DNA from 3 places in the Streptomyces sp. NPDC002784 genome. Region 1 is predicted to be linked to each of the others. Evidence: riboswitches for the same ligand, from Rfam matches in the RefSeq annotation. Region 1 holds a riboswitch; each other region holds the start of a gene.
What was found. Region 1 has a riboswitch for cobalamin ahead of ACWD1Z_RS32750 (energy-coupling factor ABC transporter permease). Riboswitches for the same ligand answer to the same signal wherever they lie in the genome.

Region 1 (4,282 bases):
GGCGCAGGAAGTCCCGCACTCGGGTAGCTCCCCGCGGGGTGACGGCCGCCGAGGATGTCCTCCCGCAGCCGCTTCTCCAGCACATCGACCGTACTCCCCCGCGGCAGCGCACCCATCCCGGCTCCCCTGCAGTGGCTCAGTGGATGAGCCTCTGAACCACTGAGGGAAGACGGGCGTCAACGCCTGTGCACCCAACTCCCCTTCTACCGGGCCCCGTTCAGGCGCGGCAGCGGAGCATCTCCAGGGGCGGGTGGGCGAGGACGTCCGCCCAGAAGTCCTCGCCGAACTCCCGGAGGCCGGCCTCGGACACCTGCAGCGGAACCCACTCCAGCGCACCGAACCCGCTCGCCCGCAGACACGACTCGTAGACCTCGCGGCGCGGGGCCGTGCTGACGATGGTGATCGGCTGCGGGTCGAGCAGGGCCGTGACCCGCACCCGCGGGCCCGTCTCGATCTCCTCGCCGGTGGGCTCGCAGCGGAACCCGTACTTGTCCAGGGACGGACAGTCGAAGCGGTAGTCGGGCTTCTGGGCGAGCACGAAGAACTCCCCGCCCGGCACCAGGCTGCGGTGGATGTTCCGGCACATCCGCTCCATCGCGGCGATGTCCTCGGCGTAGTTGAGGCACTGCACCCCCAGCGCGATGTCGAAACGCCGGTCCAGGGGCCGCAGTTCACCCACGTCTCCGACCTCGTAGCGGACCCCGAGCGGATCGCGCTGCTCCATCTCCCGTGCGGCGGCGATCATCTCGGCGGAGATGTCGACCCCGAAGACGTCCGTCGCGCCCCGCCGCTTGAACTCACGGCTGTAGAAGCCGGTGCCGCACGCCAGGTCGAGCACCGACTTGCCGGTCACGTCCCCGACCATGCCCAGGAAGCTCGGCACCTCCCCGTACCGCATCAGCGGCAAGGACTTGAACCCCTCGAATGCCTCGCCGATCCGGTCGTACTGCTGCACGCCCACGTGCTGCCCCCTTCTGCGCTTCCTCCGGTACACGGCCCTGCCGGACCCCGCTTTCCGGGGCCCTCGGCCGTGGCAGCGAGTCTTCACCGGCGCGCTCGGCAGGCCGTACTGGCAGATGACACGAAGAAGTCGAGGGGGTGAGCCTCGGATCAACCAACAGACGTACGCCGGACGCCCGGACGGAACATGCGCCGACAACGCATGTGGCCCGCCCCGATGTTCGGGACGGGCCACATATCCGAGCGCCGGGCAGGCCTTGCACCTGCATCTCCCCGCAGGAAGCGGGGCGTCTTTCCTTGGACCACCAACGCAGAACCGGAGCGCCGGGCTTCCGGCGGACCGCTCAAGATCGACTATACAGCATTCCGGGGTGCCGCGCCCGTCGCCGAGTCACCTCCCAGCGCGTCGCGCGGCTCTCCGGCCCCGCACCGCGCGGACACCTCGATCCCGATCTTCATCCGAGGGGCGGCCAGGCCGCACGTCAGCATCGTGGCGGCCGGGCGGACGCCGTATGCGGCTGAAGAGCGACGAGAACCCTCTGCTCACCCACCTGCTGGGGATGGGGACGGTCAGCCGACCGGTCCGCGAGAGCCCGCACCGCCGGACGCCAGCCTCTTCCAGGTGAATTGCCCGGTCTCGTTGACTTCGAGGCGGGGATGCGCGGTAACTCCCGATCGGGTTCTTACACGGTGTGGGCCCCGATGCCGAAGGAGAGCAGCCATGCGCGTACGCGTCACTCTCGTCCCCGCCGCCCTGACCGCCACGGTTCTCGCCGCCGCCGGTGACTCCGCCGCCCACGACGGCCCCGGAGTGCATGTCTCCAACAACGCGCCCGTGGTCACCGTGGTCAACACCGTCGAGATCAACGACCCGCTGGAGGACGTGCTGGAGCACACCCTCAACTTCGGAGACGGCTACAGCTGGGACTGACCCCCTGCCCGGCCCGAGACCCGGGCGCCGCCGGTGCGCGCCCCGGCGCGTGTGCGGGCGTGCGCCGTCCTTGCGCCCCTGGGGAGCGCTTGTCAGCCGACCTGATCAGGCACTACTGTCACCACGCCTTGGTGAACGGGAAATCCGGTGTGATGCCGGTGCGGCCCTCGCCACTGTGATCGGGAAGTCCGGCTCCGGCCCTCGCGGGCAGCCACTGGGTCCTCGGACCCGGGAAGGCGGAGTACGGGCGGTGTCACCCGTCAGCCAGGAGACCGGCCAAGGCGCGTCAACCATCCACGAGGTGCTGGAGAGGGTCTGCTGAGCCATGCACATAGCCGAGGGATTTCTGCCTCCGGCGCACGCCGTCGCCTGGGGCGTCGCGTCCGCGCCGTTCGTCGTCCACGGAGTCCGGTCGCTCACCCGTGAGGTCAGGGAACACCCGGAGAGCACCCTGCTCCTCGGCGCCTCCGGGGCCTTCACCTTCGTCCTGTCCGCTCTCAAGCTGCCCTCCGTGACCGGGAGCTGCTCCCACCCCACCGGCACCGGCCTGGGCGCCATCCTCTTCCGGCCGCCGATCATGGCGGTCCTGGGCACCATCACCCTGCTCTTCCAGGCGCTGCTGCTCGCGCACGGCGGCCTGACCACCCTCGGCGCCAACGTCTTCTCCATGGCGATCGTCGGGCCCTGGGCCGGATACGCCGTCTACAAGCTGCTACGGCGCTACGACGTGCCGCTGATGGGCGCCGTGTTCTGCGGCGCGTTCGTCGCCGACCTGTCCACCTACTGCGTCACCAGCGTCCAGCTGGCGCTCGCGTTCCCCGACCCGAGCAGCGGATTCCTGGGCGCGCTCGGCAAGTTCGGCTCCATCTTCGCCGTCACCCAGATCCCGCTCGCGGTGAGCGAGGGACTTCTCACCGTGCTCGTGATGCGGCTGCTGGTGCAGTCCAGCAAGGGAGAACTGACCCGGCTCGGCGTGCTCCTGACCGACGGCAAGCGGGCCCGGACCGAGTCGAGCGAGGCGGTGGCCCGATGAGCCGCAACACGAAGATCAACCTGCTGCTCCTGCTGGCCGTGGCACTGCTCGCGGTGATGCCGCTCGTGCTCGGTCTCGGCGACCACAAGGAGGAGCCGTTCGCGGGCGCCGACGCCGAGGCGGAGACGGCGATCACCGAGATCGACCCGGACTACGAACCCTGGTTCTCGCCCCTGTACGAACCTCCGTCCGGGGAGATCGAGTCGGCGCTGTTCGCCCTCCAGGCAGCGCTCGGCGCGGGCGTCCTGTGCTACTACTTCGGCCTGCGGCGCGGCCGCAAGCAGGGTGAACAGCGGGCGCTGGAACGGGATGCCGTGGGCGCGCGGGGTGCCGGGGAGTCCGACCGCGAAGGGGTCTGATCCCCGGTGCTGCCGATCGACGCGGCGGCGCACAGCAGTCGCTGGCGCCGGCGCCATCCCGTGGACAAGGCCGTGCTCGGGCTCGGCCTGACCGTGCTCGCGATCTCCCTGCCGCCGTGGCCGGGGGCCGCCCTGGTCGTGGTGACGTCCCTGGTCGTTCTGCTCGGTCCGGCGGGTGTGCCGGGCCGGAAGCTGTGGCGCGCCTACCGGGTCCCGCTGGGTTTCTGTGTGACCGGTGCGGCCACGCTGCTCGTCCAGGTGGGCGGGCCGCAGGGGTTCGTCTCCCTCGCCGACGACGGTCCGCTGCGCGCCGGGGAGTTGCTGCTGCGCACCTCGGCGGCCTCCCTGGGCGTGCTGCTGTTCGCGTTCACCACGCCGATGTCGGATCTGCTGCCCCGGCTGGTGAAGGCCGGAGTGCCGGCGGCCGTGGTCGACGTGGCGCTGGTGACGTACCGGATGAGCTTCCTGCTGCTGGACTCGATGCGCCGGGTCCGGGAGGCGCAGGCCGCGCGGCTCGGGCACACCACGCGGGCCGCGACCTGGCGGTCCCTGGGCGGGCTCGGGGCCACCGCCTTCGTGCGGGCCTTCGAGCGGGCCGTGCGGCTGCAGTCCGGGCTCGCCGGACGCGGCTACGACGGCACGCTGCGCGTGCTGGTGCCCGAGGCCCGCGTCTCCGCCCGTTTCACGGCCGCGAGCTGCGGGCTCCTCGTCGCGCTGGCCGCCCTCACCCTCGTACTGGAAGGCCCCCTGTCATGAGCGAGTTGATCGCCCTCCAAGGCGCGTCCTACGCCTACGAGGAAGGACCGGTCGTGCTCGACGGGCTGGACTTCGAGGTGTGCGAGGGGCGGGCGCTGGCCCTGCTCGGACGCAACGGCAGCGGCAAGACCACGCTGATGCGGCTGCTGAGCGGCGGACTGCGGCCGCGCACGGGCCGGTTGACCGTCGAGGGGAAGCCGGTCTCGTACGACCGCAAGGGGCTGACCCGGCTGCGGACCACCG
Region 2 (4,282 bases), on a different contig from region 1:
GACGACCTTCAGGTGCACCAGCGGGATCACCGCGTCGGTGCCGATGATCGCGGCCTCCGCCTTCATCGCGGCGTCCTGCCGTTTGCCCGGATCGGCCTCGGCCCGGGCCTTCTCGACCAGCCGGTCGACGTCCTTGTCGCACAGGAACGACAGGTTGAAGCTGCCGTCGCAGGTGAAGTCGCTGGCCAGGACGGTGACCGGGTCACCCGTGTCGAGCATCATGTTGCGGGAGGCGACGGCGGCGTCGAACTTCTTGGCCAGCAGGTCGCTTTCGAGGCGTGCGTAGCTGCGCACCTCCAGCTTCACCGTGAACCCGGCTTTCTGGAGCTGCTGTTGGAGCACCTGGGCGGTCTCGGGCAGCTCGGCCCGGTCGTTGTAGGTGGCGATGGTGATGGGCTTGCCGTCCGCGTCGGTGGCCTCGGCCCGGCCGGTCGGCTCGGTCCTCTTGTCCGCGGTCCAGGTCAGGGCGGGGCCGTAGATGCCCTGGGCGGGCTCGGCGTGACCCTCGTACACGCCCTTGGCGACGGCGGAGGTGTCGATCGCCTCGCGCGCGGCGGCCCGCAGCGCCGCGTCCTTGAAGACGCCTCGCTGGGTGTTGAGGTACAGGCTGGTGTTCCGCGCGGTGTTGATCTCGTGGACGGAGTCCTCGTCCAGGGAGGCGACCTGTGCGACGGGCAGGGCCTCGGCGATGTCCACGTCCCCGGTGCGCAGGGCGTTGGCGCGGGCGGTGCCGTCCGAGACGAACTTCGCGTCGATGCCGGACGCCTGGGCGCGCCCGCCCCAGTAGTCGTCGTAGCGGTCCAGGGCGGCTGCCGTGTCCCCGGTGGTCCGGGTGAGTTCGAAGGGGCCGGTGGCGGTGCCGGCCGGGTTCACCTTGCCGTCCTTGCCGTACGCCTTGGGGGAGAACACCGCGAGGCTGGGGTTGGTCAGCCGCAGCGGCAGCACCGGGTCGGCCTCGCCCGTGCCGACCTTCACCTGGTCGTCGCCCACGACCTCGGCGGTCAGCTTCACGCCGGAGATCGCGGTCGGCGCCGGGTCGGCCGCGGCGGCGTGGGTGAGGGCGGAGGCGACGGCCTCCGCGGTGACCTCACTGCCGTCCTGGAAGGTGGCGTCCCTCAGCGTGAACACCCAGCTCTTGCCGCCCTGTCGGCTGCTCCACGACTCGGCGAGCGCGGGGGCCGCGGTGCCGTTGGCGTCCAGCCGGGTCAGCCCTTCGCTCACACCGAGCCGGGACAGGATGAAGGAGTCCTGGCCGCCGTACGGCGAGTAGTTCTCCGTCGGCTGGAAGGCGAACGCCACCCGCAGGCGCCCGGCCTCACCCGGGCCGGAGGAGTCCGAGGACGAGTCGTCGTCGTTGGAGGCGAAGCAGCCGGAGAGCGCGGGGGCGAGCAGCAGGCCGGCTATGAGTCGACGGCGGGGAGATCTCATGGTCCTCGTTCTGTCTTTCCAGGGCGGACGTTCCCGTACGGGTCGGTCGGCCGACGTCGACCAGCATCATATGAATATGATTTTCATTTAAGCAAGCGGGATCTCGAAGTGCACCACGCCATTGCCTCCGCCGGGCACGTCCTCCCTCTCGTCGCAGACGACCTTGCCCAGCGTCCGCCACAGGCTCATCGCGCCGGGGGAGTGCGGGTCGGTGTGCAGGTACACGGACCGGTAGCCGCCTTCCGTCCGTGCGAAGTCCAGCAGCTCTTCCACCAGTTGCCGGGCCAGCCCGCGCCGCCGGTGTTCCGGGCGCGTGTACACCCGCCTCAGCTGCGCGGTCTCACCCGACGGGTACCGCTCCGCCAGCCACCGCGGGTTCGGCGGATGGACCGGCCCGCGCGCATCGAGCGCGGCCGTGGCGGCCACCGTCCCGTCCGCGTCGTCGACGGCGACCAGCAGGGTGTGCCGGGGCGGGACGACGTAGAACGACCCCGGATCGATGATGTCGGCGTGCCAGTGCGGCACGTAGCCGGTGCCGAAGTCGCGGTAGACGGTGTCGAGCATCACCGCCCGCGCCTCGTCGAGATCGGCGGCCATGGCGGTCCTGATGCGATACTTCTGCATCTGCGCATCATATGCAGGTAGCCCTGTGCGATGATGTTCGGCGACAAGGCGACGGCGGAACGAGGAAGCCGGTGTGAATCCGGCGCGGTCCCGCCACTGTGATCGGCGAGCCAGTCCCGAACAGGCCACTGCCCCAAGCCGGGTGGGAAGGCCGGGACGCGCTTCGACCCGAGAGCCAGGAGACTCAGGCGGTCGCCTCCTCGACGAACCCGGGGCGGATTTCCCCGGAGGAGGGTGGTTCGGCATGCCCGTGAGGCCGGCCGAGGAGGCGTACGACAGCCCGGTGGGCACAGGGTCGGTCGGTACAAGACCGGTAACTCCGGTGCCGTGCCGGGTCGTTGTGTGCCGGGACTGCTGCTGCGGCAGTCCCAAGGTGACCGGCGTCGATCACACGGCGCAGACCGCGCGGCTGGGCGAGGCCGCTCCCGTACGCGTCTCCGCCTGCCTGGATGTGTGCGATCAGGCCAACGTGATCGTCGTGCAGCCCTCCGCCGCCGGACGGGCCGCCGGGGCGCGGCCGGTCTGGCTGGGCCTGGTCAACGACCCCGCCGCGACCGAGGACATCGCCGCCTGGGTGAGCGCGGGCGGTCCCGGCATCGCTGCCCGGCCCGAGATCCTCGACCTCTACGCCTTCACCCCGCCTCGGCGCCGCGCGGCCCGCTGAGACCGGCAGCCTGCGCGCCGACCGTCCGTAACACCCGTACGAGAGGACCTTTCCCATGACGGGCAGACGTCTGCTGTCCCCCTTGCTGGCCACGGCCACCGCTGTGCTCATCACGAGCTGCGGCGCAAGCGCCCAGGACAACGCCGGGGGCTCCAACGGCCCGGCCGACAAGGGATTCCCGGTCACCGTGTCCAACTGCGGGGTGACAACGACGTTTCAGCGCCCACCCCAGCGCGCGGTGTCCTTGAACCAGCACGCGACCGAGGTGATGCTGGCGCTCGGGCTGGAGAAGTCGATGGTCGGCACGGGCTACCTCGACGACGCAATCCTCCCCGAGTACCGGGCCGCCTACGACAAGGTCAAGGTGCTGTCGGAGCAGTACCCGTCGTACGAGACGCTGCTGGCCGCCGAGCCCGACTTCGTCTACGGCGGCTGGGCCTCCACCTTCGACGAGAAGGAGGGCCGCTCCCGTGCCGCCTTCACCCAGGCCGGCATCAACACCCGCCTCAACATCGAGGAATGCCCGGCTGGGCCGGTGACGATGACCGCCATGGACAAGGAGATCCGCGAGGTCGCCAAGGTCTTCGGCGTCCCCGAGCGGGCAGAACGGCAGATCGAACGGCTGCACACCACCCTGGAGGAGGTGGACGGCAAACTCGACGGAGTGGAGCCGGTAAAGCTGTTCGTCTACGACAGCGGCGACAAGAGCGCCTTCACCGCGGGTGGCGCGGGCATCGGCAACGACATGATCAAGCGGGCCGGAGGCGTCAACCTCTTCGCCGACCTCGACAAGCCGTTCGGTGACGTGTCGTTCGAGCAGGTGGCCGAGCGAGCGCCCGAGGTCATCGTCATCTACGACTACGGCGACCAGAGCGTGGCGCAGAAGAAGGAGTTCCTGCTCGCCAATCCGGCGCTGCAGGACGTGCCCGCCATCAAGAACCGGCGGTTCGCGGTGCTGCCGCTGTCCTCCACCGTCGTGGGCGTACGGGTGCCCGCGGCCGTCGCGTCGCTGGCACGCCAGCTCCACCCGGACCGCTTCCGGTGACCGGCGTGAGCGAATCGGCCGCCGCTGGCACCGACGCCGTCGCCGTCGCCACGGGCAGGACGCCGGTAACCACCGACACGGTCGGCAACGGCTCTGCCAGGGCCGGGACCGCGCAGGCCGTCACCGGCCGCCGCAGACTCCCTTACGCCCTGGTCCTGGCCGGGCTCGCCGCCTTGGTGGCGGTGGCGGCGACGTTCGGGATCGCGGCCGGCTCGGTCACGATCCCGGCCGACGAGGTGTGGCGCATCCTGCTCCACCACCTGCACCCCGCCCTCGCCGATGAGACGTGGCCCCCGGTGCGGGAGACGATCGTCACCGACGTCCGGCTGCCCCGGGTACTGCTGTGCGCGGTGGTCGGAGCCGGCCTGACGGTGGCGGGGATGGCGTTGCAGGCCTTGGTCCGCAACCCGCTCGCCGACCCGATGCTGCTGGGAGTGTCGTCGGGCGCGAGCGTCGGCGCGGTCCTGGTCCTCGTCCTCAACGTCACACTGTTCGGAGCCTTTTCGCTGCCGCTGGCGGCG
Region 3 (4,282 bases), on a different contig from region 1:
CCCACCGGCCGGGTGAGGGTCTTCTCGCGCGCGAACCGCACCCGTACGGGCAGGACGCCGAGCCCGTCGACCCGGCCCCTGCGGCTCTCCACGTCGTCCTCGATGTGCTCGCCGAGCACCTGGAAGCCGCCGCAGATGCCGAGCACGGGCCGCTGTTCGGCGGCCCTGCGGACGAGGGCGTCGGCGAGCCCCCGCGCGCGCAGCCACTCCAGCGCCTTCACCGTGCCCCGGGTCCCGGGCACCACGACGAGGTCGGCGTCGGTGAGTTCCTCCGGCCGGTCCACGAACCGCACGACGACACCCGGCTCGGCGGCCAGCGCGTCGACGTCGGTGAAGTTGGACATGAGCGGGACCGCGCAGACGGCCACCCGCAGCACGTCCGCGCCGACGGGCGGGGCAACCACGGACTCCCGCACGGTCCCGCGCAGGGAGACGCGCAGTCCGTCCTCCTCGTCGATGCCGAGCCCGTGCCGGAAGGGCAGGACGCCGTAGGTGCGGCGCCCGGTGAGGTCGTGCAGCATGTCGAGGCCGGGTTCCAGCAGCGAGACGTCGCCGCGGAACTTGTTGACCAGGAACCCGGCGACGAGTTCCTGGTCCTCGCGGGAGAGGAGCGCCACCGTCCCGAAGAAGGAGGCGAAGACGCCCCCGCGGTCGATGTCACCCACCACCAGCACGGGCAGCCGGGCGCGGCGCGCGACGCCCATGTTGACGATGTCGGTGCGCCGCAGATTGATCTCGGCCGGCGAACCGGCCCCCTCGCAGATCACGGCGTCGTACGTGTCCCGCAGCTCGGCGAGGCAGTCGAGCACGGTCCCGAGGAGCTGCTGCTGCCGCCCGCCGTGATAGCCGCGCGCGCTCAACTCGCCCATAGGCTTGCCCATGAGCACGACCTGACTGCTCTGCTCGCCGCCCGGCTTGAGCAGCACCGGGTTCATCAGCGCGGTCGGTTCGACGCGGCAGGCCTGCGCCTGCATGGCCTGCGCCCGGCCGATCTCGGCGCCCTCGCGGGTGACGAAGGAGTTCAGCGACATGTTCTGCGCCTTGAAGGGCGCGACCTTCACCCCCTGCCGGACCAGCCAGCGACAGATTCCGGCGGTGACGACACTCTTTCCGGCGTCGGAGGTGGTACCGGCGACCAGGAGACCTCCGCTGCTCATGACCGCCTCCCCGCCACGACGCGGCGCGCGGCGGCGCTGACCGCCAGCGCCAGCCAGCTCACCCGCCGGGACAGCCGTACGGCCCGCTCGATGTCCCCGACCTCCACAGCACGCCCTTCCCCGTTCAGCACCGGCCGGTGCTCGATCCGTCCGCCGTACGACAAGGTCCCCCCGAGCCGCACCCCCAGCGCCCCCGCGAACGACGCCTCCACGGGCCCCGCGTTGGGGCTCGGATGCTGCGCCGCGTCGGCGCGCCAGGCCCGCACCGCACCCCGCGGATCGCCTCCGGCGACGGCGGCGAGTACGGCGGTCAGCCGCGCCCCCGGCCACCCGGCGACGTCGTCGAGGCGCGCGGAGGCCCAGCCGTAGCGCCGGTAGCGGGGCGACTTGTGGCCGACCATGGCGTCGAGGGTGTTCACGGCCCGGAACCCGAGGAGGCCCGGGACCGAGCCCACAGCGCCCCACACCAGTGCTCCCACGACGGCGTCGGAGGTGTTCTCGGCGACGGACTCCACCACCGCCCGCGCGATCCCGTCGGCGTCCAGCGCGTGCGGATCCCGCCCGCACAGATGCGGCAGCCGCGCCCGCGCCGCCTCGACGTCCCCCGCCCGCAGCGCCCGCCCGACGGTCCGGGCCTCCCGCCCGAGCGAAGTCCCCCCGACCACCGCCCAGGTGGCGGCAGCGGTCAGCGCGACACGAGCGGCGGGGGAGCGGCGTACCGCACGGGAGGCGAGGGCACCCACGGCGACGGCGCCACCGGCGCACACGGCGGTGTGCAGCGCGCCCCGGCCGCGGTCGTCCCGCCACAGCCGCCGTTCCACGGCGCTCGCGGCCCGCCCGAACACGGCGACCGGATGCCCGCGGCGGGGATCGCCGAGGATCAGGTCACCGAGGAGGCCGGCGGCGGCGCCGTACGCGAAGACGCGATCGGCCCGCATCGGCTCAGCCGGCCGACGGGTCGGCCGGAACCCCGGCGTCGGGGGCCGTGCATCTCAGAGCCTGTGTCAAACGGCAGCCGCGCATGGCGATATGTCCTCACTCAGGGTGTCCACGCCCTGGTTCGACGAGACCGGCGGTGAGAGTTCCTGGCTCCCGGGGCTTCCTACCCCGGTGACAGTGGCGGGACCGCGCCGGAATCGCACCGGCTTCCTCTCCTGCCGCCGTAAATGGCTCCGGCAGTCCACCACGGGCCCGGAACAGCCGTCAACTTGCTGTTGACCTGCGAGAGGAGAGTGTGCTGAGGCCCACACCGGGTCCGGTGGGGCGGGGTTGGGGAGGGCCGGGCGCGTCGCCCCCGTCCGCGTCGTACGCGAAAGCGCCCTGCCCCGAACACCCCCGTCAGGGGCACCGGAACAGGGCGCGAGCCCGTCGCGCGAGGCGCGTCAGACCACGATCAGATAGATCCCGTACGCCACAGCCGCCGCGCACGCCGCGAAACACGCGTACGCGCCGGTGACCGCCAGTCCCGCGGAGCCCCCCTGCTCCACGGCCCGCTCGCGCCGCGTCAGACCCGCGATGCCGAGGGTGAACAGGGCCACCAGGGCCACGGTGACCACGAGGCTGACGCCGAAGACGGAGCCGAGAGCCGCCCAGTCGATCTTCATGATGCCGCTTCCTTGAGTATCCGGTCGGGGGTCAGACGCGGGCCGACGGCGTCGGCTCCCCGGCCGGGGCCGGGATCGTCGCCGCGAGCTCCTCGGTCGCCGGGCCGGCGGGCGGCGGCGGCGTGACGGCCGCCATCGCCGTGGTCACGACACCCGCGGGCTCCTCGGTCTCGTTGACGTTGGTGTGGTCGACGATCTCGCGCCGGGACAGCTTCCAGATGGCCGCGCTGGAGCCGACCAGGAACACCGCCACGACCGCCGTGCCCCAGGAGCCGAAGTTCGTGACCCACTCGGCCAGCGCGCCGACGAGCGCCGCGGCCGGCAGCGTCAGGCCCCACGCGACGAACATCCGCGTCGCCGTGGACCAGCGGACGACGCCGCCCTTGCGGCCGAGGCCCGCGCCCATCACCGCACCGGAGACGGAGTGCGTGGTGGAGAGGGAGAAACCGAGGTGGGAGGAGGCCAGGATGACCGTCGCCGCGCTGGTCTGGGCGGCGAAGCCCTGCTGCGGCTGGAGGTCGGTCAGGCCCTTGCCCATGGTGCGGATGATCCGCCAGCCACCGAGGTAGGTGCCGAGCGCGATGGCCACGCCCGCGGAGAGGATGACCCACATCGGCGGGTCCGAGTCGGGCGCCAGGGTGCCGCCGGCGACGAGGGCGAGGGTGATGATGCCCATCGTCTTCTGCGCGTCGTTGGTGCCGTGGGCGAGGGAGACCAGGCCGGCGGAGGCGATCTGGCCGGCGCGGTAGCCCTTCTCGGAGGACTTGCTGCCGTCGGCCTTCTTGCCCAGGGAGTACATCAGCTTCGTGGCGAGCATCGCCGCGAGGCCCGCGACCAGCGGGGCGGCGATCGCCGGGATGAGGACCTTGGTGACGAGCACGTCGCCGTGGACCGCGCCGACGCCCGCCGAGGCGATGGTCGCGCCGATCAGGCCGCCCATGAGGGCGTGCGAGGAGCTGGAGGGCAGACCGACCAGCCAGGTCAGCAGATTCCAGAGGATCGCCCCGACCAGCGCGGCGAAGATGACCTCGGGACGGATGCCGGTCTCGTCGACGAGACCTTTGGAGATCGTGTTGGCGACCTCCACGGAGAGGAACGCGCCGACAAGGTTCAGTACGGCGGACATGGCCACCGCGACCTTGGGCTTGAGCGCACCGGTCGAGATGGTCGTGGCCATCGCATTGGCGGTGTCATGAAAACCGTTCGTGAAATCGAACGCGAGTGCGGTTATTACCACAATCGCGAGGATCAGCGAGAAGTTTTCCATTTACCCAGGCAATCGTTCGAGGTCATTGGCTGGACGAACGTAAGTAACCTGAGTGAACGGAAGGTGAACTGGGGTGAGCTACGGGGTGTCTGAACCAGGCGTTCCGTCTTGCGTCGGTTCCACGTGGTTCCGCGGGCTTCAGGCGCCCCAAGGGTCGGGAGCCCTGGGCGACCTTCCGGAGCGGGCTCAGGGACCGGGGAAGAGATCCTGGTCACCCTGAAGCCGGGCCCGTCGGCTGGCAGGATCGCCGCATG

Region 2: it holds a riboswitch for cobalamin, as region 1 does, so the genes downstream of both, ACWD1Z_RS35830 ((2Fe-2S) ferredoxin domain-containing protein) here and ACWD1Z_RS32750 (energy-coupling factor ABC transporter permease) in region 1, are expected to answer to the same signal.
Region 3: it holds a riboswitch for cobalamin, as region 1 does, so the genes downstream of both, ACWD1Z_RS28330 (cobalamin biosynthesis protein) here and ACWD1Z_RS32750 (energy-coupling factor ABC transporter permease) in region 1, are expected to answer to the same signal.

Annotation. Positions count from the first base shown of each region.
Region 1 covers NZ_JBSFVD010000031.1:38,986-43,267, forward strand. Annotated here, with positions in the region: gene ACWD1Z_RS32735 (class I SAM-dependent methyltransferase) at 218-961, opposite strand; tRNA gene ACWD1Z_RS32740 (tRNA-Gly) at 1,203-1,272, opposite strand; gene ACWD1Z_RS32745 (hypothetical protein) at 1,682-1,891, shown strand; cobalamin riboswitch at 2,004-2,186, shown strand; gene ACWD1Z_RS32750 (energy-coupling factor ABC transporter permease) at 2,217-2,924, shown strand; gene ACWD1Z_RS32755 (energy-coupling factor ABC transporter substrate-binding protein) at 2,921-3,283, shown strand; gene cbiQ (cobalt ECF transporter T component CbiQ) at 3,290-4,039, shown strand; gene ACWD1Z_RS32765 (energy-coupling factor ABC transporter ATP-binding protein) at 4,036-4,282, shown strand, end outside.
Region 2 covers NZ_JBSFVD010000068.1:3,476-7,757, reverse strand. Annotated here, with positions in the region: gene ACWD1Z_RS35840 (ABC transporter substrate-binding protein) at 1-1,428, opposite strand, end outside; gene ACWD1Z_RS35835 (GNAT family N-acetyltransferase) at 1,516-2,052, opposite strand; cobalamin riboswitch at 2,076-2,254, shown strand; gene ACWD1Z_RS35830 ((2Fe-2S) ferredoxin domain-containing protein) at 2,336-2,716, shown strand; gene ACWD1Z_RS35825 (ABC transporter substrate-binding protein) at 2,772-3,761, shown strand; gene ACWD1Z_RS35820 (FecCD family ABC transporter permease) at 3,911-4,282, shown strand, end outside.
Region 3 covers NZ_JBSFVD010000020.1:58,988-63,269, reverse strand. Annotated here, with positions in the region: gene ACWD1Z_RS28335 (cobyric acid synthase) at 1-1,157, opposite strand, end outside; gene ACWD1Z_RS28330 (cobalamin biosynthesis protein) at 1,154-2,095, opposite strand; cobalamin riboswitch at 2,218-2,357, opposite strand; gene ACWD1Z_RS28325 (hypothetical protein) at 2,540-2,761, opposite strand; gene ACWD1Z_RS28320 (anion permease) at 2,793-4,028, opposite strand; gene ACWD1Z_RS28315 (class II aldolase/adducin family protein) at 4,280-4,282, shown strand, end outside.